DNA from 2 places in the Herbaspirillum sp. WTB6 genome. Region 2 is predicted to be linked to the other one. Evidence: riboswitches for the same ligand, from Rfam matches in the RefSeq annotation. Region 2 holds a riboswitch; the other holds the start of a gene.
The links. Region 2 has a riboswitch for thiamine pyrophosphate ahead of thiC (phosphomethylpyrimidine synthase ThiC). Riboswitches for the same ligand answer to the same signal wherever they lie in the genome.

Region 1 (12,050 bases), 1.7 Mb from region 2:
CTCGCCTGCCAAATGGTAGGCGACGGAGGCGCCGGCGATACCGGCGCCGATGATCAGGACATCGGTGGATTGAAACTGCGCGCTGCTGGCGGTCATGGCACGTCCGGTTTTTGGTTTACACTGCGGCCAGTATAAACAACCTTGAAAGACCATACATGACCAGCATCATGACCTCCTCCGGACTCGAATACGAAGACACCACCGTCGGCGAAGGCGCCGAAGCCAAGGCCGGCGATCACGTCAGCGTGCACTATACCGGCTGGCTGCGCAACGCCGACGGCAGCGCCGGCGCCAAGTTCGACTCCAGCAAGGATCGTAACCAGCCGTTCGAATTCCCGCTTGGCGCCGGCCATGTAATCAAGGGCTGGGACCAGGGCGTGCAGGGGATGAAGATCGGCGGCGTGCGGCGCCTGATCATCCCGGCTGCGCTCGGTTATGGCGCGCGCGGCGCCGGCGGCGTGATTCCGCCGAACGCGACGCTGATTTTCGAAGTGGAATTACTGGCCGTCTGACGGCTAGCTCGCTGGGCGCCCGACCAGACCTCGGGCGCTCATGCCGCCATCAAAGCCAGCATCACCAGCTTTTCGAATTCCGGCGCAAAGCGCCGGATGATGTGGTGCGGATCGGGCGCGACCGCCTCGTCGGTAACAATGCCGAACTGGACCCCGCCGTTGTAGCTGAGGATCGAAACGCCAACCCCGATATCGCCTGACTGCGGCACCCAGAACATGATCTGGTCGAGCTGGCTGCCGGCCAGGTACAGCGGCGCCTGCGGTCCCGGCACGTTGCTCATCACGGCCGTGGCCTTCCTGGCGAAGTAGTTCTGGATTTCGTTTTGCATCTGCTTCGGCGTCGCCCCCAGCACGCCGAGCAGAGCCATCGCCACCAGCGCCTGATAGCCGTCCTTCAGCTCGTTCATGCGGCGCCGCACCTCCTGCAAACGGCCGATCGGATCTTCCAGGCCGACCGGAAGCACCAGCGGCACCAACCCAAACGCGTTGCCGAGTTTTTGTTCGCGCCCCGACTTGCGCAGATTGACCGGCACCATCGCGCGCAGCGCGCAATCGATCGTTACCGTGTCGCCCTTGTCGCGCAGGTAGGCACCGATGGCGCCGGCCACGCTCGCCATCAGCACGTCGTTGACCGAGGCGCCGAGCGCCTTGCCGATCGCCTTGACTTCGGACAGCGGCAACGGCTCGCTCCAGGCCACGTGCTTGATGCCATGCGGTTTTCCTTTCAGGCGAGTGCGGGAATCCTCGGTCATCAAGGCCAGCCGGGTGGCGTCCTGCGTCAGCCGGGTCGTGGCCGGCGCCACCCCGGCAAAGCGCGCGATGAATTTCTGCGGGTCGGCCAGCATCCACAGATACTTGCTCCACATCAGGCCCGACAGGTTGATTGCCTTGATCGTGGTGCGGGTCACCGGTTGCATGATCTGCAGCCACGGATTTTCCTGTGCCAGTTGCGCCAGGCGCTGGGCCTGTGGCGCCGGCCGCGGCGGCGCGTCGGGTGCGGTGTCGAACATCGATAACAGCACGCCGACCAGCGCAATGCCGTCGGCGATGCAGTGGTGGATGCGGATGATCACCGCCTGCCGGGTGCGGCCGTCGGCGCCGATGCAGTTGTCGACCACCTGCATCTGCCACAGCGGCCGCTGCGGGTCCAGCGGCGTCGCTGACAGCGTCGCGACCAGCCGCTCCAGCGCCGCCTTGTTGTCCGGGCTGCCTTTTTTCAGGCGACTGTGCAGGATGTGCTGATCCAGATCGACTTCCTGCTCCTGCCACCAGGCGCTGCCCATCTCGTACACCACACGGCTACGGAAGCGGTCGTAAGGCAGCAGGCGCTCGGTCATGGTCTGGCGGAAGCGGCCAATATCCATCGGCCGGTCGAACATCAGCACCGCCACGATCATCATCAGGTTGGTGGCCGAATCCATGCGCAGCCACGCAGTATCGACGGTCGACATTTTTTCGCGATACAGCGCTGGGGAAACGGCTGGCGACATCGAATATCTCCTCTAGTCCCGCGCTGTCGGGGATGATTTTTATGTGCTATGTTGGCGGCGCTCATGATCCATTTGACATGTGCGCCGGATTTTTCAGCACACTATCACAGCGACCTCTTTTGATCCACCTGGAGAACACCATGACCTTGCAAGCCACCTTCGACCAAGCCGTAGCCGACTCCAAGAACCTGCCGGAGCGCCCCGACAACACGACCCTGCTGAAGATCTATGCGCTGTTCAAGCAAGCCACCAGTGGCGATGTCGAGGGCAAGCGACCTGGCTTCACCGACATGGTCGGACGCGCAAAATGGGATGCCTGGGACAGCCTGAAGGGCTTATCGAAGAACGAGGCGATGCAGCAGTACGTCGACCTGATCGCCGAATTGAAAGGGTAAGCAGCCCGGCTGCGGCAGCGCTCAGGCCTTGCCGCCAAAGACCTTCTTCATGTTTTTTTCGACCTGCGCCGAGATCTTCGGCGCAAACGCCTTCAGCAGGAACCCCAGCGTAATTTCCAGGTGTACCTCCTTCTCGTGCAGCGCCAGCGTACCGGACACGCCGCTGCGCTTGAAGTACAGCACGTTGCCCTCCCACTGTATGGCGAGTTCATATTCCTCGACCAGTTGATCGACCACTTTCTGCGCCGCTGCATGGGCTTTTTTGTGGCTCAGCTTGTGCGCCTGGCGGATGGAAATATCCGGCACGATCAACCTCCTTGCAAAGCTTCCGGGTTTAACAGGTTCGGCGGCATGGCGCCACCGAGGGCTGCGATCAGGTTGTCGGCGGCGCAGTTGGCCATCGCACGCCGCGTCGGCTCCGATGCGCTGGCGATATGCGGTGTCAGCACCACGTTCGACAGGCTCAGGAACTCCGGATTGAACGCTGGCTCGTGCTCGAACACGTCCAGCCCGGCCGCCGCGATTTGGCGCGCGCGCAGTGCCGCAATCAGCGCCACATCATCGACGATGCCGCCGCGCGCGATGTTGACCAAGGTGGCGCTCGGCTTCATCAGTGCCAGTTCGACTGCACCGATGGTGTGATGCGACTCGGGCGAATACGGCAGTACCAGCATCACATGGTCGGCCTCGCGCAGCAGTTGTTCCTTGCTGACGTATTGCGCGTGATTGCAGCGCGCTTCCAGTTCCGGCGCCAGGCGCGAACGATTGTGATACAGCACCCGCATGTCAAAGCCGAGCGAGCGGCGGGCGATGGCCTGGCCGATGCGCCCCATGCCGATGATGCCGAGCGTCGAACCATGCACGTCGGCGCCGAGAAGGGTGTCGTAACGCCATTTTTCCCAGTGGCCGGCACGCAGCCAGTGCTCCGCCTCGGTCACGCGGCGCGCGGCCGCCATCAGCAGCGCCCAGCCGAAATCGGCGGTGGTCTGATTCAGCACCTCCGGCGTATTGGTCACCAGGATGCCGGCATGGGTGGCAGCCGCCAGGTCGATATTGTTATAGCCGACCGCCATGTTGCAAATCGCCTTCAGTCCGGACTGAGCCCCGACACCAATCAGTTGTGCGCCAATGCTCTCGCTGGCGGTAGTCAGCAGACCGGCCTTGCCGACCACCTTCTGCTGCAGCTCGGCAGCCGAAAATACCCGATCATCCTGGTTCGACTCGACCTCGAAATGCGTGGCCAGCCGCTCGACGACGTCGGGAAAGACCGCCCGTGTCACCAGAATCTCCGGTTTCATTGAAGCGTCTCTATCAAAAGAAAATGAAGGTCATGACGATGAACAGCGGGATCAGGATCGCACCCGACCAGGCCATGTAACCGAAGAAGGACGGCATCTTGATGCCACGATCCTCGGCGATCGCTTTCACCATCAGGTTCGGCGCATTGCCGATATAGCTGTTGGCGCCCATGAAGACGGCACCGCAGGAAATCGCCGCCAGCGTCGGCCCCAGCTTGGTCATCAACGTCGCGGCGTCGCCGCCGGCGGTATTGAAGAACACCAGGTAGGTCGGCGCATTGTCCAGGAACGAGGACAGGATGCCGGTGGCCCAGAAATACATGGCGTTGATCGGCTGCCCGCTGCCATCGGTGACGGCATGCACGATCGGCGCAAATGCGCCCTCGCCGCCGGCGCGCAGCATCGCGATCACCGGAATGATGGTCACGAAAATCCCGGCGAACAGCTTGGCCACTTCCTGGATCGGCCCCCAGGCAAACTCGTTGCCCTGGTGCGCACTGGCCGGGGTGATCCGCAACGACACCACGATGACACCGATCAGCGCCAGGTCGCGCAACAGATTTTGCCATTCGACGGCGGTCCCCAGCACGGTAAAGGCGACGCCGCCTTGCCAGATGCCACTCATCAGCACCAGGCCGATGATGACCGCCAGCAGGAAGAAATTGGCCTTGCCTTCAAAGCGGAGTTTCGAGTCCGGCGTCGGGTCCAGTGCCGGCGGAAGTTGCTCTTCGCGGTTGCGGTAGTAATGGCTGTCCAGCAGATAGAAAATGATCAGCAGCGTGCAGCATACAAACAGCGTCTCCGGAAAAATATTCCGCACCGTCCAGAAGAAATCGACTCCCTTCAGGAAACCCAAGAACAGCGGCGGATCGCCCAGCGGCGTCAGCGAACCGCCGGCGTTGGCCACCAGGAAAATGAAAAACACCACGATGTGCGCGGCGTGCTTGCGGTTGTCGTTGGCACGGATCAGCGGCCGGATCATCAGCATCGCGGCGCCGGTGGTGCCCATGAAACTGGCAAGTACGGTGCCGATCGCCAGGATGCCAGTGTTCAAGCCGGGCGTGCCGTGCAAGTTGCCGCGCACACAAATACCGCCAGCCACCACGAACAGCGCGGTCACCAGCATGATGAAGGGGAAGTATTCGGCAGCAAACGCATGCATCGCGCCGGCGGCAGCAGTGCCGCCACCGAACAGCGCGGCGCACGGCAGCAGGAACGCCAGCGCCCAGGCCGCGCTGACCTTGCCGAAATGATGGTGCCAGAAGGTTGGCGTCAACAACGGGCATAAGGCAATCGATAGCAGCAGGCCGACGAACGGCAACGCCCACCAAGCCGACAACTGGCTGCCATCCAGTTCAGACGCGCCGCACCATAGCGGCATCGCGGCCAACAGGCCGACCAGGAATTTTGCTGCCAATTTTGCTTCTCCCCGAGTGTTGATTATTCTGGTGGCGCGTATTTTAGCCCGATTCAGCAAGGCCGGTCGTACCGGCGCGAGCGTTTGGCGACGCGCCTTGGCAGCGCGCGCCTGGCGCAAACAATTGGCGCGGACGCGGGTGACGCAGGTGGAAATCCGCCCCGACTTCCTCCCGGCCGCGGCGGTCTGGCGACACTGCAAGTATTCGTGGCCGGCGGCGCTCGCCAGCCCGCCGCGGCTCTCACCCGGTTTGGCGGAAGGAGTATATTGCCTTAAAATACAAGGCTTTGCGGCCGCTTGCGGGCAACCCTTGACGCCATGCGGCGGGCCGCCGTTCCAGGATTTTTTCGATAGGATTCCTATGACTCACGTTGTAACCGAATCGTGCATCCGCTGCCGCTATACCGACTGCGTTGATGTGTGTCCGGTGGACTGTTTTCGCGAAGGCCCGAATTTTCTGACGATCGACCCGGATGAGTGCATCGATTGCGCGGTGTGCGTCGCCGAATGCCCGGTCAACGCCATTTTTGCCGAAGAGGACGTGCCGGCCGATCAGCAGCAATTCATCAAGCTGAACGCGGACCTGTCGCGCAACTGGCCGGCCATTACCAAGACCCATGAACCGCTGCCGGACGCCGAAGACTGGAAGGACGTGCAGGACAAGCTGCAATACCTGGAACGCTGACGCAGACGTCGCCAGCCGCCATGCCGCCGAGAATTCACTCTTGCCGCGGCACCCAACCTTTGCCAGACACCCAATGAAACAGGAAGTTGAAAGCCGTATGAAACCCAGCGCCGCCCTTGCTGCCACTTCCGGCACCCAGTCGCCCGTCGAAACCGATGCCGTGATCATCGGCGCCGGACCGGTCGGGCTGTTCCAGGTATTCGAGCTGGGCCTCCTGGAAATCAAGGCGCACGTGATCGATTCGCTGCCGGTGGTGGGCGGCCAGTGCGTCGAACTGTATCCGGACAAGCCTATCTACGACATCCCGGCGGTACCGGTCTGCACCGGCCAGGAACTGACCGACAACCTGCTGAAACAGATCGAACCATTCGGTCCGACCTTCCATCTCGGGCAGGAAGTGTCGGTGGTCGAACGCCGCGACGACGGCCGCTTCAATCTCGAAACCTCGGCCGGCCTGCGCTTCATCAGCAAGACCATCTTCATCGCCGCCGGCGTCGGCTCGTTCCAGGCACGCCCGCTGAAGGTGGACGGAATCGAGCGCTTCGCCGATAGCCAATTGTTTTATCGAGTCAAGGATCCGGCGCGCTTCCACGGCAAGAACCTGGTGATCTGCGGCGGCGGCGACTCGGCGCTGGACTGGACGCTGGACCTGGTCGGCAAGGCGGAATCGGTCGTGCTCCTGCACCGGCGCGAGGAATTCCGCGCGGCGCCGGCCTCGGTCGCGAAGATGAAAGCCTTGTGCGACAACTACGATATGCAGTTGCTGATTGGCCAGGTCACCGGCTTCGAGACGCAAGACGAACGGCTGGCGCACATCAAGGTCACCGGCGCGGACGGCGTCACGCGGCGCCTGCCGCTGGACGACTTGCTGGTGTTTTTCGGCTTGTCGCCGAAACTGGGGCCGATCGCCGATTGGGGACTGGACATCGAACGGCGTCAGTTGAAAGTCGATACCGAAAAGTTCGAGACCAATGTGCCCGGCATCTTCGCGGTTGGCGACATCAATACCTACCCGGGCAAGAAAAAGCTGATCCTGTCCGGCTTTCACGAAGCGGCTCTGGCTGCTTTCGGCGCCGCGCCGTACATCTTCCCCGACAAGAAAATTCACATGCAATACACCACCACTTCGCCCAAGCTGCACAAGATACTAGGCGTGGAAAGCCCAGTGTTCGATTAACCCAGCTCACATACTGTACGGTGTATTTTTAATACCGCTTATTTTACAATCGAAAATAGGCCATTTTTGAATATACTCCTGCATTTATTAAATTTTTCAAAACTTGCCAGCAGGCACTGACAGTTTTGGCCTAGAATCCGCTTTTCGCTAGGGGTCCTGGAACGACAACGTTCCGGGTGAGAAATACCCTCTGAACCTGATCTGGATAATGCCAGCGCAGGGAAGCGCAACCAGTTTTCCCCTGTTTGCTTTCCCGCGCTTTTTTCGGGCGCTCGCGCCCTGCGGGATATAGCAAACATGTCAAGCCACCACCTTCCTTCGACTCCACTTTCATCGCGTGTCCTGGTTCTTGCCGCCTGCGCCTGGTATGCATCAGCCGTCGGCGCACAGCAAACCGAGCCGACACTGCCGGCAGTAGTGGTCAATGCGCCACCGGCGCCGCCGGTCAGGGCCGACAGCGCCAGCGTCGGCGGCTTTGGCAATGCGCCGCTGCTGCAAACCCCGGCCTCGATCCAAGTCATCACGCAGGAGCAGATGCAGAATCGCGGGATACGCCAAGCCACCGACGCGATGAAGTTCGACGCCAGCGTCAACGATGCCTACAACGCGGTCGGCTATGCCGAGCAGTTTTCGATCCGCGGTTTCGCGCTCGACAATATGTCCAGCTATCGCAAGGATGGGCTGACGATTTCCGCCGACGACGCCATCCCGCTGGAAAACAAGGAACAGATCGAAGTGCTGAAAGGCCTGGCCGGACTACAGGCCGGCGCCGCGACGCCGGGCGGCATCGTCAATTACGTCACCAAGCGCCCGACCGCGACCGAGCTGCGCTCGCTCACGCTGGAAGCGCGCGAGCGCGGCACGCTCTACGGCGCGCTCGATCTCGGCGGCCGCTTCGCCGACCAGCGCTTCGGCTACCGCATCAACGCCGCCGCCGAAAAATTGCGCTCGTATATCAAGGGCGCCGACGGCGAACGGCAATTCCTGTCCGGCGCCTTCGACTGGCGCATCAGCCCGCAGGCGCTGCTGCAATTGGACCTCGACTACCAGCACAAGGCGCAACTGACGGCGCCCGGCTTCCAGTTGTTCGATGGCGTCCGCTTACCAACCGGGATCGACCCCACCACCATGCTGAATGACCAGCCATGGGCCAGGCCGGTAAAAACCGACAGCAACAATGTCGGGCTGCGTTTCGAATACCGATTCAATGCCGACTGGCAGGCGACGCTGGCAGCCAACCGGAATGCCTTCCGGCGCGACGACTACACCGCGTTTCCGTACAGTTGCTCGGCGCTGGTCTACCCGGTCGTCGGTTTTTGCGCGAATGGCGACTACGACGTCTATGACTATCAAAGCGCTGGCGAAGCGAAAACCGTGCTGAACGGCCAGGCGCTGCTGCAAGGTAAATTTGCCACCGGACGCATCCGCCATGCGCTGACCATAGGCTTGTCCGCCTCCGGTCGCCGCGATGAATTCGGCGAGCCGGTCTATGACTGGATGGGCAGCAGCAACATCTACCAACCACAAATCGTGCCGGCCTCGACCAATTCCACCGGCCCGGTCTCGCTGCGCCGCAAGGAAACGCAAAGCGCGTTGTTCGCGCAAGATATCCTGAGCCTGTCGGACGCGATCCGGCTGCATCTCGGCGCCCGCCACACGCGGCTGCAACGCGATCAATTCGACGCCGACGGCAGCTTGAGCGCGCGCTACGACCGCGGCTATCTGCTGCCGAACGTGGCGCTGGTATTCGCTCCCGCGCCCCATTGGTCGCTCTACGGCGCCTATTCCGAAGGCCTGGAACAGGGCGGCATCGCGCCATTCGGCACGGCCAATGCCAACCAGATGCTGGACCCGAGCGTCTCGCACCAGCTTGAAATCGGCGTCAAGGCCGAACTGGCGCCCGACATCGCCATTTCCGCGGCGCTGTTCCAGATCAAGAAGCCGCTGGAAATCATCGACGGCAGCAACACCTACCTGCGCCGCGGCGACGCCGTGCACCGCGGCCTGGAACTGGCGGCACAGGGGCAAGCGACGCGCAACCTGGTGCTGGGCGCAAGCCTGATCGCGCTCGACGCCACCCAGCAAAACACCGGTGACGCAACACTGGACGGACGGCGCGTGACCAACGTGCCGAGCTTCAAGTCGGTGCTGTATCTGGATTATTCGGTGCCGCAATTGACCGGCCTGAACCTGAACGGCAGTTGGCAATATGCGGGCAGCAAGGCGTTCAGCCCGGACAATAGCGTCACCGTGCCCGGCTACCATGTGTTGAATCTCGGCGCGCGCTACGCGACCCGGATTGCCGGCAAGCGCACCACGCTGCGCTTTCAGGTCGACAACGTGCTGGATCGCTTCTACTGGCGCGATGTCACGCAGGAACTGGGCGGCTACCTGTTCCCGGGCGCGCCGCGCACCTTCCGCGTGTCGGCGCAATTCGATTTTTAAGCACGCCGGCGCCGCTTGTCAGGGCAACAAAGACTCGCGCGTCTTTCGTGCACCGCACCATATTCAATTCTGCAGAGCGGAACATTTGGTCAATTTTGACGAAATTTCCGGAATTTTGCTGTACTCGCGCAACGGCTTTTCGCTATGATTGACAGATTCCGCGTGGCAATGTGCGCCTGAAATTGCATTCAGGGCAGCGCTTGCTACGCGCGGGACATGATTGCCGGCAGGAAGCCAGCCACAGAAATGCAGGTCGCGGCTGACGCTTCCCTTCTACCCCGCCATCTGGTTTACCGAATCGTGCTGCCGGATATTGGAGCAGCAATATCACCGCAGGTTGCGATGGCAAATTGAAAAATGGTTTATGCTGCAACGCAGAAAAGCATGTTTTTCAGCCGGCATGGATCTGATCTGAAGAGGAGTCTCATGCTTTATCAACTGCACGAAATGAACCGCACCATGCTGACCCCGCTGATGCACTGGGCGGAGATGTCGGCCGAGCTATTCTCGAACCCGGTCTCGCCGCTGGCGCACACGCCGTATTCGCAGCGGATTGCAGCCGGGTATGAATTGCTGTACCGGCTCGGCAAGGACTATGAAAAGCCGCGTTTCAATATAGATAACGTGGCGCTCGGCGCACGGACGGTTGGCATCATCGAGGAAATCGTCGAAAAGCGGCCGTTCTGCAGCCTGCTGCATTTCAAGAAAGATTTGAGCGCTAAGGAGTTTTCCGCCCTGAAGCAGCCGACCGTACTGCTGGTGGCGCCGCTGTCCGGCCACCACGCCACCCTGCTGCGCGATACCGTCAGCGCCCTGCTGCCGCTGCATGACGTCTACATCACCGACTGGAGCGATGCGCGCATGGTGCCGCTGTCGGCCGGCGCGTTCCATCTGCACGACTACATTTACTACGTGCAAGACTTCATTCGCCGCCTCGGCCCCGACCTGCACGTGATTTCGGTGTGCCAGCCGACGGTGCCGGTGCTGGCGGCGATTTCGCTGATGGCCAGCGCCGATGATCCGAAGCTGCCGAAGACCATGATCATGATGGGCGGCCCGATCGATCCGCGCGAATCGCCGACCCAGGTCAACGACCTGGCCACTGAAAAGCCGTATGCCTGGTTTGAAAACACCGTGATCGACCGCGTGCCGGCCAACTTCCCCGGCGCCGGCCGCAAGGTATACCCCGGTTTCCTGCAGCATGCCGGATTCCTCGCCATGAACCCGCGCCGCCACGCGCAAAGCCATTGGGAGTTCTACAAGCACCTGGTCAAGGGCGACAATGCGTCGGCCGACGAGCACCGCAAGTTCTATGACGAATACAACGCGGTGCTCGACATGCCGGCCGAATACTATCTGGAGACGATCAAGATCGTGTTCCAGGAATTCCGCCTGCCGCAGGGCACCTGGGAAGTCGAAGGCAAGCTGGTGCGGCCGCAGGACATCCGGGAGGTCGCACTGTTTTCCATCGAGGGCGAGCTGGACGACATTTCCGGCTCCGGCCAGACCGAAGCTGCGCACGGATTGTGCAGCGGCATACCGAAAGCGAAAAAGAAGCATTTCACCGCACCGAAATGCGGCCACTACGGGATCTTTTCCGGTCGCCGCTGGCGCGAGATCATTTGCCCGCAAATCGGCGAATTCATCAGCACCCATCGCTGAAGCAGTCGCTTCCGCCCGTTTGCAACAGCCGTTTTCCGGTGCCGGAAAACGGCTTTTCATTTGGCGCCGCAGTTGGCGTCCGAACGCATTTGCCGGGATAATCATCCCATGTCGTCGAATCCTCCAGTCCCATCCCATGGCACCGCGCTTGCGGACCGCATCGAAGACCTGTTGCCGCAAACGCAGTGCACCAAATGTGGCTTTGCGGGATGCCGGCCGTACGCGGAAGCGGTTGCCGCCGGCAGCGCCGCTTACAACCAGTGCCCGCCCGGCGGCGCGGCCGGGGTAGCCCGACTGGCGGCGCTGCTCGGCCAACCGCCCCTGGCGCTGAATCCAGCCAATGGCACCGAACGGCCGCGCGCGGTGGCGCTGATCGACGAAGCCCTGTGCATCGGCTGCACCCTGTGCATCCAGGCTTGCCCGGTGGACGCGATCGTTGGCGCCGCCAAGCAGATGCACACGGTCATTCCGGACCTGTGTACCGGCTGCGACTTGTGCGTGGCGCCGTGCCCGGTCGATTGCATTGCGATGGTCGAGGTCACGCCCGGCCGCACCGGCTGGGATGCCTGGTCGCCGGCGCAGGCCGATACGGCGCGGGAACGCTTTGCACTGCGCCAGGATCGGCTGCAGCGCGAAGCGCGCGAAAACGACGCCCGGCTGGCGGCCAAGGCGGCCGCCAAGCTGCAGGAATTGAGTACTGAAACGCAGCAGACCCCGCAGCAGCAGGAGGAGGCAGCGCGCAAGAAGGCGATCATCGAAGCGGCGATCGAGCGCGCACGCTTGCGCAAGGAGCAAATGGCGGCGACGGACCGCGATCAACACCAAGAGCAACCATGAATGACGACAAACGACGCGAGATTTTCCTGAGGTTTCAGGCCGCCAACCCACATCCGACCTCAGAGCTGGAATACACCACGCCGTTCGAATTGCTGGTCGCGGTAATCCTGTCGGCGCAAGCCACCGACGTCT
Region 2 (12,050 bases):
GCGCTTGATGAAGGACAACTGGTCCTGCGAATCCAGAATCTGGAAGGTGGTCGGCAAACCGGCGTCGCGATGGTGTGCGCGCAGCAGGCGGTTGCACAAGCCGTGGAAGGTGCCGATCCACATCCCGCGCGTGTTGATTGGCAGCATGGCGGACAGCCTGGTCAGCATTTCCTTGGCTGCCTTGTTGGTAAACGTCACGGCCAGCACCCCGGCCGGGGAAACCTGGCCGGTCTGAATCAGCCAGGCGATGCGGGTGGTGAGAACGCGGGTCTTGCCCGAACCGGCACCGGCCAGGATCAGTGCCGACTGGGCCGGCAGGGTAACCGCCGCAAGTTGTTCAGGATTGAGCTGGTGCAGGAGATTGGGCATGCCCGATTATAAGCCCGGAGTAGATCTTTCCCGGCTGCGCACGGCGCTTGATGCAACGTAACAATTTCTTGCATTCCGCGTTGCACAAGGCGCCGCCGAATCGCTACAATAAATCACGGCAAGAGTTCGTTTTCCCGCCGGCAAAACGCAGCAGTACCGCCCAGGAGCGTCCCTTCACAACACATCCAACGCCAGTCGAATCCGCTGCCACTGGGGGTTTCGTGTTAAACAAGCTTGACGATTTCCTTACGACGCTCCCGCGCCCGCAGTTCTACGCGCTAATTCTGGTTGCGGTCTGCCTGCTCGGCATAGCCGATTTCCTGACCGGCTTCCGGCTTTCCTTCGCCATCTTTTATTTCGTCCCGATTACGCTGACCACCTGGTACGCCGGCAAGCGCGCCGGCGCGGCGACCGCCTTTCTATCGTTCTTCCTGTCGGTCACGGCCGGCCTGGCCAATGTCTGGGGCCAGCCTGACAACGAATTGGTCGTGCTGTGGAACGGCCTGACGCCACTGGCGCTATACCTGGTCATCGTCGCCCTGCTGCACAAGCTGAAAACGAGGTTGCAGCTCGAGCAGCGGCTGGCGCGTACCGACCACCTGACCGGCTGCATGAACGCGCGCGCCTTCATGCCGATGCTGCAATACCACTTCGACCTGGCGGCGCGCGACAACCAGCCGATCACACTGGCCTACGTCGACCTGGACGACTTCAAATCGGTCAATGACACCTGCGGTCATGATGAGGGGGATCGTGTGCTGAAACTGGTGTCCCGGATCTGGATAGAATCCTGCCGCCGCACCGACCTGATAGCCCGCCTGGGCGGCGACGAATTCTGCATCCTGTTCCCGAACACCGACCAGCATGGCGCCGCCAGCATCATCAACAAGGCGCGCCAGGCGCTGGCTGCGGCATTTCTGTCCGAACACCTCACGGTCACCTGCAGCATCGGCGCCATCACCTTTCCGGCGTCAACGCTGAATACCCGTGAAGCGATCAAGGCCGCGGACATGCTGATGTATCGGGCCAAGAACCAGGGCAAGAACAGCACGGTATTTTCCGTGTTCGAAGGCGAACACCAGGCGAACGCGGCAGAGACGACGGTCCAGATGCGGCGCCGGCCGCCTCCAGCCACGTAGCCGCAGCGCTGCCAGCGCAACGCTGACTCAGCGTGCCGGACCGAAGCCCGACGTACGATACTTCAGGCGCCGAACAGCGCGCCGAATTCGCGCGCGGCAGCCCGTGCGTCGGCGGCCAGGTACACGCTGCTGATTGCCGCCACCATGTCGGCGCCGGCCGTCACCAGCGGTGCCGCATTGCCGGCCGTCATGCCCCCGATCACCACCGCCGGCAGCGGAATCTCCGCCTTCGCTGCGCTGACGATGGCGAACGGCGTGGTCACTGCATACTTCTTGACGCGCGACGGATAAAAGCCGCCGAACGCAACGTAGCTGGCGCCGGCCCGATGCGCGTCGCGCGCCAGTTGCAAATCACCATAACAGGAGGCGCCGACGATCTTGTCCGGACCCAGTCGCACCCGCACTGCGGCCACCGGCGCATCGGTGCCGCCCACGTGTACTCCGTCCGCATCCAGCGCTTCGCATAGTTCGACGAAATCGTTGATGATCAGCGGCCGCCCATGGCGCCGGCATAGCACCAGCAAGGCCCCCGCCTGCTCTTGCCGCAAGCCGGCGTCGGCGCTCTTGTGGCGGTATTGCACCAGCACCGCGCCGCCTTGCAGCGCGCGCTCGGTAATAGCCAGCATTGTGTCAGTGTCGTTCCAATCGGGGGTGACCAGATACAAACCTCTCACGCCAACTCCTTCAAAAATGGGATGGTTCGACTCGGAAAGCGCTGCCCCGCTGCCAATGCATAGGACCCGGCCAGTGCGCGCTGGCAGTACTCCTGCGCGCGCGCCACGGCTCCCTGCATGTCGCAGCCATGCGCCAGCAGGGCCGCGCTGGCGGCTGCCAGCGTACAGCCGCTACCATGAAATTCGCCTGGCAGGCGAGGCCAGCTCCAGGATTGCCAACTGCCGTCAGCACCAAACAACTGATTCAGCACCACGTCTCGTTCTGGCCCGTGGCCGCCTTTCAGCAGCACCTGCGCGCAGCCGCGCCCCAGTAATACCCGGGCCTGCGTCTGGGCATCGGCCGCGCCGCCGCACAGGCGCTCGGCCTCGATCCGGTTGGGCGTGATCAGGGAGGCCAGCGCGAACAGCGGCGCAATCGCGGCGATCGGCTCCTCCAACGACAGGGCATCGCCGCCGTTGTTGGCCAGCACCGGATCGAACACCACCGGCAGATCGGGCTGGCGCAAACGCAGGTCGGAGATCAGCTCGGCGACCACTTCGGCATTGGCCAGATTGCCGACCACGCCGAGCTTGACGGCGTCGATGCGGAAACGCTCGATCAGCACTTGCGCCTGCTGCCGCACCAGTTCCGGCGGCAGCGGATGCACGCCGAATACCCGCTCGTTGTCCTGCACCGTCAGCACGGTCGGCACCGAAAACGGATGCGCGCCAAGCGCGGCGATCGCCGTGATGTCGGCCTGCATGCCGGCGCCGCCGCTCGGGTCGGAGCCGGAAAATACCAGCACGGTCGGCGGAGTGGTGCGGGCGAAACTCATTGCACCCTCCCCGCCATCGGCGACGACGGCGAGGCGGCGAATTTCCTGGGAATGCGCCCCGCCAAATACGCCTCGCGCCCGGCCTCGACCGCCAGCCGCATCGCGCGCGCCATGCGCACCGGATCGCGCGCGCCGGCAATCGCGGTGTTCATCAGCACGCCGTCGCAGCCGAGCTCCATCGCGATCGCCGCATCCGAGGCGGTGCCGACGCCGGCGTCGACCAGCACCGGCACCTTCGCCTGTTCGACGATCAGCGACAGATTCCACGGATTGACGATGCCCATGCCGGAACCGATCAGCGAAGCCAGCGGCATCACGGCGACGCAGCCGAGGTCTTCCAGCATGCGCGCCTGGATCGGATCGTCGCTGCAATACACCATGACGTCGAAGCCATCCTTGACCAGGGTCTCCGCCGCCTTCAGCGTTTCCGGCATGTTCGGGAACAGCGTTTTCTCGTCGCCCAGCACTTCCAGCTTGACCAGCTTGTGGCCGTTCAACAGTTCGCGCGCCAGTTGCAGCGTGTACACCGCGTCCTGGGCGTTGTAGCAGCCGGCGGTATTCGGCAGGATCGTGTACTTGGACGGCGGCACCGCATCGAGCAGATTCGGCGCGTTCGGGTCCTGGCCGATGTTGACGCGCCGGATCGCCACCGTGATGATCTCGGCGCCGGCCGCCTCGGTCGCGGCGCGCGTCTGATCGAGGTCCTTGTATTTGCCGCTACCGACCAGCAGGCGCGAGCGGTAGGTCTTGCCGGCAATGTTCAGGCCGGCTTCTGCACTTTCAATGGAATTCATTTGTCTCTCCGGTAATTACCCGCCACCAATCGCACGCACGATGTCGACCCGATCCGCTGGCCGCAGTTGCCGCTCTTGCCACTGCCGGCGCGGCACGACTTCGCGGTTGACGGCCACCGCGATACCCTTGCCGGCCAGTTGCAGCGACTCCACCAGTTGCTGCACGCTGTGCGGCGGCGCCAGCGCTTGCGGCGCACCGTTCAGTTGGATCTCGATCATCGATGTCTTCACCTGCCCGCCTCACTGCTTGCGATAGATTTCGGCACCGCTCTCCACGAACTCGGTAGCCTTCTCCTGCAGGCCGAGCTCGAGGGCGCCGATTTCGGTCACGCCTTTTTCGGCGGCAAAGTCGCGCACATCCTGGGTGATGTTCATCGAGCAGAATTTCGGCCCGCACATCGAGCAGAAATGCGCGGTCTTGGCTGCATCCTTAGGCAAGGTTTCGTCATGGAATTCGCGCGCCTTGTCCGGGTCCAGGCCAAGATTGAACTGGTCGTCCCAGCGGAATTCGAAGCGTGCCTTGGACAAGGCGTTGTCGCGGATCTGCGCGCCCGGATGGCCTTTCGCCAGGTCGGCAGCATGCGCGGCGATCTTGTAGGTGATGATGCCGTCCTTCACATCAGCCTTGTTCGGCAGGCCCAGGTGTTCCTTCGGCGTGACGTAGCAGAGCATCGCGGTACCGTACCAGCCGATCTGGGCGGCGCCGATACCGGAAGTGATGTGGTCGTAGCCGGGCGCGATATCGGTGGTCAGGGGCCCCAGCGTGTAGAACGGAGCCTCGTGGCACTGCTCCAGTTCCAGCTCCATGTTTTCCTTGATCAACTGCATCGGTACATGGCCCGGGCCCTCGATCATCACCTGGACGTCATGCTTCCAGGCGATCTGCGTCAGTTCCCCCAGCGTCTTCAGCTCGCTCAATTGCGCTTCGTCGTTGGCATCGTAGATCGAGCCGGGCCGCAGGCCATCGCCGAGGCTGAAGCTGACGTCGTAGGCCTTCATGATTGCGCAAATGTCTTCGAAGTGCTCGTACAGAAACGATTCCTTGTGATGCGCAAGACACCACCTTGCCATGATCGAGCCGCCGCGCGACACGATGCCGGTCAGGCGGTTTGCCGTCAGCGGCACGTATTTCAGGCGCACACCGGCGTGGATCGTGAAGTAATCGACGCCCTGCTCGGCTTGCTCGATCAGTGTGTCGCGGAACAGCTCCCAGTTCAGGTCTTCAATCCGGTCGACCTTTTCCAACGCCTGGTAAATTGGCACCGTGCCGATTGGCACCGGCGAATTACGAATGATCCATTCGCGGGTTTCATGGATGTGCTTGCCGGTGGACAAATCCATTACGGTGTCGCCGCCCCAGCGGATCGCCCAGGTCATTTTCTCGACTTCGTCGCCGATTGACGAGGTCACGGCGGAATTGCCGATATTGGCGTTGACCTTCACCAGGAAGTTGCGGCCGATGATCATCGGCTCGGATTCCGGGTGATTGATGTTAGCGGGGATGATGGCACGCCCGCGTGCCACTTCGGCACGCACGAATTCCGGCGTGATCTCGGCTGGAATGCTGGCACCGAACGACTGGCCCGGATGCTGGCGTCCCATCAGGTCGGCCAGTTTCTGCCCCTTCGGGCCGGAGGCCTTCAAGCTTTCCAGATATTCGCGGCGGCGCAGATTTTCGCGGATCGCGATGTATTCCATCTCCGGCGTGACGATCCCCTGGCGCGCATAGTGCATTTGCGTGACGTTCCTGCCGGCCAGCGCGCGGCGCGGCTGGCGTCGCAGGTTAAAGCGCAGTTCGGCCAGAGCCGGATCGTTCAGGCGTTCGATCCCATAGCGCGAAGTTAGCCCCGGCAACTCCTCGGTGTCATTGCGTTCGGCGATCCAGGCAGCGCGCAACGCCGGCAGACCGGAGCGGATATCGATCCGCGCCGCCGGATCGGTGTACGGCCCGGAAGTGTCATAGACGTAAATCGGCGGATTCTTTTCCGCGCCAAGCGAGGCCGGCGTATCGGCCTGGCTGACCTCGCGCATCGGCACCCTGAGGTCCGGGCGCGAACCCGCGACGTAGACCTTGCGCGAATTTGGCAGCGGCTGCACCGCGGCGGCGTCGACCGCCGCGGTGGCGGACAGAAATTTCGGATTGGCATTCATGGTGGCTCCTTTGCGTGTACTGCGTAGGCTAAAGAGCCAGCAAAGGAGGATGTGAGCGAAAAACCGGCGCGTACGAATGTACGTTGTCCGGCCCTGCTTCTCTCAAGCTTCCCTTCGCTGGCATTACCCAGATCAGGTTCGGAGGGTGTTTCTCACCCGGCGACACGCGCTCCTTTATCGAGCTCGCACAGCCAGGACCCCTAGCGTTATGCCGCATTGAAACGGCATGCACGGATTATAGCCGCATCCACGGTTTTGCCAAAAAGCCTCCCTTATAATGTTCGGTTTCGCCAAGACAAACATCAAGCCATGGAATTAGCCAAATCTTTCGACCCCGCCGACATAGAAAAATTCTGGCGCAGCGAATGGGAGCAGCGCGGGTACTACACCGCCACTCTCGATCCCGGCAAACCCGCGTTCAGCATCCAGCTGCCGCCGCCCAACGTCACCGGCACCCTGCATATGGGGCATGCGTTCAACCAGACCATCATGGACGGCCTGACGCGCTACCACCGCATGCGCGGCTTCAACACCGCGTGGATTCCCGGCACCGACCATGCCGGCATCGCCACGCAAATCGTGGTCGAACGGCAACTCGATGCGCAAAAGATTTCCCGTCATGACCTGGGGCGTGAAAAATTCGTCGAAAAAGTGTGGGAGTGGAAAGAGCAATCCGGCTCCACCATTACCGGCCAGATGCGCCGCCTGGGCGCCTCGACCGACTGGAGCCGCGAATACTTCACGATGGACGACAAGCTGTCGGATACCGTGACCGAGGTGTTTGTGCGGCTGTACGAACAGGGCCTGATCTATCGCGGCAAGCGGCTGGTCAACTGGGACCCGGTGCTGGGCACCGCGGTGTCCGACCTCGAAGTAGTGTCCGAGGAAGAAGACGGCTTCATGTGGTACATCCGCTACCCCCTGGCTGACGCGGATGGATCAAATTCGGGCCACCTGACGGTGGCCACCACGCGCCCGGAAACCATGCTGGGGGACGTTGCAGTGGCGGTCGACCCGAGCGACGAGCGTTATGCGCACCTGGTGGGCAAGATGCTGAAACTGCCGCTGACCGGGCGCGAAATCCCGGTCATTGCCGACGACTATGTCGACAAGGAATTCGGCACCGGCTGCGTCAAGATCACGCCGGCGCATGACTTCAACGACTATGCCGTCGGACAACGCCACCAACTGCAGCAGATTTCCATCCTGACGCTCGACGCGAAGATCAACGACCACGCGCCGGAAAAATACCGCGGTTTGGATCGCTACGATGCGCGCAAGCAGATCGTCGCCGACCTCGAGGCGCAGGGTTTGCTGGAAGCGACCAAGCCGCACAAGCTGATGGTGCCGCGTGGCGACCGCACCGGCGCGGTGATCGAGCCGATGCTGACCGACCAGTGGTTCGTGGCGATGAGCAAGCCGGCGCCAGAGGGAACCTATTTCCCCGGCCAGTCGATTGCCGAAGTCGCGCTGGAAAAAGTGGCGAACGGCGAAATCAAGTTCATCCCGGAAAACTGGACCACCACCTACAACCAGTGGCTGAACAATATCCAGGACTGGTGCATCTCGCGCCAGTTGTGGTGGGGCCACCAGATCCCGGCCTGGTATGACGACGACGGCAATATCTACGTTGCGCGCTCGGAGGAAGAAGCGCGCGCGCAAGCCAAGGGCAAGCCCATCAAGCGCGACCACGACGTGCTCGACACCTGGTTTTCATCGGCGCTGGTGCCGTTCTCGACCCTCGGCTGGCCAGAAAAAACGCCCGAATACGACATGTTCCTGCCGTCCTCGGTGCTGGTGACCGGCTTCGACATCATCTTCTTCTGGGTAGCGCGGATGGTGATGATGACCACCCATTTCACCGGCCGCGTGCCGTTCAAGACCGTCTATGTGCACGGCCTGGTGCGCGACGCTGCCGGGCAGAAGATGTCGAAGTCGAAAGGCAATACGCTCGACCCGATCGACCTGATCGACGGCATCGACGTCGAATCGCTGGTGGCCAAGCGCACCGCCGGCCTGATGAATCCGAGGCAAGCGGAGACGATCGCCAAAGCCACCCGCAAGGAATTCGGCGCCGGCATCCCGGCCTTCGGCACCGACGCGCTGCGCTTCACGATGGCCAGCTACGCCTCGCTCGGGCGCAACATCAATTTTGACCTCAACCGCTGCGAAGGCTACCGCAACTTCTGCAACAAGCTGTGGAATGCGACACGCTTCGTGCTGATGAATACGGAAGGCAAGGATTGCGGCCTCGACAGCCACGTCGACGGCGTCTGCAAGGATGGCTATCTCGATTTCTCGCAGGCCGACCGCTGGATCGTGTCGCTGCTGCAGCGCACCGAGGCGGAAGTCGAAAAGGGCTTTTCCGACTACCGCTTCGACAACATCGCCGCCGCGATCTACAAGTTCGTCTGGGACGAATACTGCGATTGGTACCTGGAAATGGCCAAGGTGCAGATCCAGCACGGCAACGAAGCCCAGCAGCGCGCCACCCGCAGGACGCTCTTGCGGGTGCTGGAAACCGTACTGCGGCTGGCGCATCCGGTGATTCCCTACATCACCGAAACGCTGTGGCAAACGGTGGCTCCGCTGGCCGGCCGCACGCTGCAAGCGGGAGGCGACAGCATCATGCTGCAAGCCTATCCGCTGGCGCAGCCGCAAAAGATCGACGAGCAGGCCGAAGCCTGGATGGCGCAGTTGAAAGCGCTGACCGATGCCTGCCGCAACCTGCGCGGCGAGATGCAGTTATCGCCAGCGCTGCGCGTGCCGCTGATCATGCAGGCCGCCAGCGCCGAACAGCAGGCGCGGCTACAGTCGTTCGCGCCCTATCTGCAGGCTCTGGCCAAGCTGTCCGAAGTCCAAGTGCTGGCCACGCTGCCGACGTCACCGGCGCCGGTGTCGGTGGTCGACGAGGTGCGGCTGATGCTGCAGGTCGAGATCGACCTGGCCGCCGAGCGCGAACGGATCGGCAAGGAAATTGCGCGCCTGGAAGGCGAGATCGCCAAGGCCGAAGCCAAGCTCGGAAACCAAAGCTTCGTCGCGCGCGCGCCGGCGCCGGTGGTGGCGCAGGAGAAGGAACGGCTGGCGAATTTTTCGGCGACGCTGGAGAAATTGCGCGAGCAATTGACAAAATTGGAAAATAATCAATAATCCCGAGCCAACATCCCACCATCGCACAAGGAGACACCATGCTGAAAGCCCTCTTGCTGGCCGCCGCAGCTGTCGCGCTGCTGCCGTTGGCCGCCGCCGCCCAGCAAACCTCGGCAGCCGGCCTGTGGAAAACCATCGACGACCACAGCGGCCAGCCGAAGGCGCTGATCCGCATCAGCGAAGCCGGCGGCGAGTACAAGGGGAAAATCGAAAAACTGTTCCGCGCGCCGAACGAAGAGCAGAATCCGAAATGCGACAAATGCACCGATGCGCGCAAGGACCAGCCACTGGTCGGCATGACGATCTTGTCCGGCATGAAACCGGAAAAGCAGGAGAGCGGCGAATATAGCGGCGGCCAGATCCTCGATCCGGAAAACGGCAAGGTCTACAAGAGCAAGATGACGCTGGACGACGATGGCAGGAAGCTGAACGTGCGCGGCTACATCGGGATGCCGCTGCTGGGGCGCACCCAGACCTGGCTGCGCGCGGAGTAAGACGGATTCGCGACCAAAGCGAACACTGTGTTGCTTCGCCTTGCCGTGCACCAGCACTGCCTGCAGATGCGCGCCTTGTTCTCACTTTGATGACGAATCCGTATGAGAAGAACTGCAGGCGCAGCAGGAGGGTGGGCTGGCGCGCCACCCTCTTTTTTGCCCGAACTAGACGAACGACAGCGTCAGCCCTGGCAAGCTGACCCCGGAAAACGCCGTCATCCAGGTCTCCCCTGGCGCTACCGGGTAGGCGTCGGTCCAGGTGCCGGTGGCGATGATTTCGCCAGCCGCCAGCGGCGCGAATCCCAACTTCGGCGACTGCGTCTGCAATACCTGATGCAGATGCCAGAAGGCCTGCACCGGGCTGTCCAGCACGTCGCTGCCAAAGCCTGCCGCCTGCAACGTATCGCCGCACGACAGGGAGACGCTGGCATCGGCCAGCACGTCCGATAACGTGCGGCGGCTGGCGGCGGTCAGCGGCTGCGGCTGGCCGACGATCAGCGCGCCATGCAGGCCGAACGCGGCCACCGCGTCGGCCGCTTCGAACTTCCAGTCCGGAAACGGGCAGATCACGATCTCCAGCCCATGCGCCATCCAGTCGATGCAGCCAGCCAGCGCTTCCGGCGACATCCCGGGCGTTGGCGTCTTGCCCAGCCGGAACACGATTTCCGGCGCGATGCGCGGCTGCAGCGCGCCGGTCAGGCTCTGGATGCCGTGGTTATCCCTGGCATAGCGCACCGTGGTATCGAACATGGTGCCCCAGATCGGTGCTCCGATCGGCTCGGCCACGCCATATTTCGGCCACAGGTTGCGATTGGTGAAGCCGATCTTGCGGCCGACCGGCACTTCCCCCTGGGCAATACGGATATCGAGTATGTGCTTGCTCACCTCATAGGCATCGGCCAGCGTCAGCGCCGCGGCGCCGGTCAGCGGCGCCATCAAATGACTGGCGGCGCGCGCCTCCAGCAGTTGATGCGCGTAGCGAGTGGCCTGGGTGGACATCAGCATAAGAGCCTGGGCAATCGGTAAATTAGGGTTATGGCATTGTCCGTGACGATGAATTTTTGCACAAGGGGCGCCGCAGGCATGGATTAGGCAGGCGCCACCGCCGGCACTTCGGCGCCGCCCAGCAGCCAGGGGTCGGATTCCGGATGGGGAAAGCGCGCATTCATGAAATTGGTAAAACTGCGAACCTTGGCTGCCAGCAAGTGGCGGCTCGGATAGACCATCACCACCGCCACCTTACCCAGCCGGTAAGCGGGCAGCAGCCGCACCAGGCGGCCCGCGCTGAGATCGTCGCCCAGCGCGAACGAGGCACGGATCACGATCCCCATGCCGGCCAGCGCGCACTGGCGGAGCAATTCGCCGTTGTTGGAAATCATCTTGCTGTTGATCGGGATATTGATGGTGCCGTCCGGGCTGTCCACCCACCAATGGTTGCGTAATTGCTCATAGGCAAAATTCAGGCATTCATGCCGGCTCACGTCCTCCGGCTTTTGCGGCGCGCCGCGCCGTTCAATATACGACGGCGCCGCGCACAGGCTGATTTCGGAGGAACCGAGCTTACGGGCGATCATGCTGGCATCGAACTTTTGCAAGCCGGCGAAAATGCCGACATCGAAGCCTTCCTCCACCAGATCCACGGCCCGGTCCGACAGCGTCACGTCCAGTACCACGTCTGGATAGGCTTGCGCATACAAAGGCAACAAGCGCGCCAGTTGCACCTCGCCGAAACCGAGCTGCGCGTAGATGCGCAAGGTGCCGGTGGTCTTCTGGGCATTTGACGACACGACCGCTTCGGCGTCGTCGATGTCCAGCAGGATGCCGCGCACCCGTTCCAGATACGCCTGACCGGGCTCGGTCAGCGACAACTTGCGGGTGGTGCGATTCAACAGGCGCACGCCGAGATGACTTTCCAGATCGGCAATGTGGCGTGTCGCCACCGCGTTCGACATGCCCATGATCTGGGCCGCTCCGGCGAAACTGCCTTGCTCGACCACCTTGGCCAGCACCCGCATGGACTGCAGCCGATCCATTTTTGCAACCCCTTATTATTTCGATTTAAGAAATAGTATCTTGTGATTATTCCTATTTATCCCGACAAACACAACAACTAGACTGTGTTTCATCGATGAGCGCACAAGCCCGACTCACCGACTGAGGCTTCCGGCGTCCTGCGCGATGCGTGACGCGCCGGTTCCAGAGTCAATCCTAATTTTGTGGAGAAATAAGATGAATACCAAACAATTGATCACAGCCGCCGCCCTGCTGGCCGCCACCGGTGCTGCCCTCGCCCAGCAAACCGAATGGATTGCCGCCGACGCCAATTTCGTCTCGACCAAGACCCGCGCCGAAGTGATGGCCGAACTGAACCAGGCGTATGCCGACGGCAGCATCGCGACCATGCAGCGCGACGGCGCCGAGAACGTGCAGCTTGCCGGCAAGGCCGTCCCCGGCAAAACCCGCG

Region 1: it holds a riboswitch for thiamine pyrophosphate, as region 2 does, so the genes downstream of both, ACK2VC_RS14035 (TonB-dependent siderophore receptor) here and thiC (phosphomethylpyrimidine synthase ThiC) in region 2, are expected to answer to the same signal.

What each region holds. Positions count from the first base shown of each region.
Region 1 is NZ_CP176522.1:3,000,810-3,012,859, reverse strand. Features, by position in the region: gene ACK2VC_RS14080 (NAD(P)/FAD-dependent oxidoreductase) at 1-96, opposite strand, end outside; gene ACK2VC_RS14075 (FKBP-type peptidyl-prolyl cis-trans isomerase) at 156-512, shown strand; gene ACK2VC_RS14070 (wax ester/triacylglycerol synthase family O-acyltransferase) at 551-2,002, opposite strand; gene ACK2VC_RS14065 (acyl-CoA-binding protein) at 2,143-2,397, shown strand; gene ACK2VC_RS14060 (polyhydroxyalkanoic acid system family protein) at 2,419-2,703, opposite strand; gene ACK2VC_RS14055 (2-hydroxyacid dehydrogenase) at 2,706-3,695, opposite strand; gene ACK2VC_RS14050 (sodium:proton antiporter) at 3,709-5,076, opposite strand; gene fdxA (ferredoxin FdxA) at 5,474-5,797, shown strand; gene ACK2VC_RS14040 (NAD(P)/FAD-dependent oxidoreductase) at 5,895-6,974, shown strand; TPP riboswitch at 7,114-7,214, shown strand; gene ACK2VC_RS14035 (TonB-dependent siderophore receptor) at 7,272-9,419, shown strand; gene ACK2VC_RS14030 (polyhydroxyalkanoate depolymerase) at 9,846-11,081, shown strand; gene rsxB (electron transport complex subunit RsxB) at 11,190-11,918, shown strand; gene nth (endonuclease III) at 11,915-12,050, shown strand, end outside.
Region 2 is NZ_CP176522.1:1,341,727-1,353,776, forward strand. Features, by position in the region: gene ACK2VC_RS06195 (UvrD-helicase domain-containing protein) at 1-369, opposite strand, end outside; gene ACK2VC_RS06200 (GGDEF domain-containing protein) at 591-1,508, shown strand; gene thiE (thiamine phosphate synthase) at 1,571-2,134, opposite strand; gene thiD (bifunctional hydroxymethylpyrimidine kinase/phosphomethylpyrimidine kinase) at 2,179-2,997, opposite strand; gene ACK2VC_RS06215 (thiazole synthase) at 2,994-3,791, opposite strand; gene thiS (sulfur carrier protein ThiS) at 3,807-4,010, opposite strand; gene thiC (phosphomethylpyrimidine synthase ThiC) at 4,032-5,942, opposite strand; TPP riboswitch at 6,035-6,154, opposite strand; gene ACK2VC_RS06230 (valine--tRNA ligase) at 6,252-9,092, shown strand; gene ACK2VC_RS06235 (DUF2147 domain-containing protein) at 9,131-9,586, shown strand; gene ACK2VC_RS06240 (2-keto-4-pentenoate hydratase) at 9,752-10,591, opposite strand; gene ACK2VC_RS06245 (LysR family transcriptional regulator) at 10,675-11,619, opposite strand; gene ACK2VC_RS06250 (DUF4148 domain-containing protein) at 11,816-12,050, shown strand, end outside.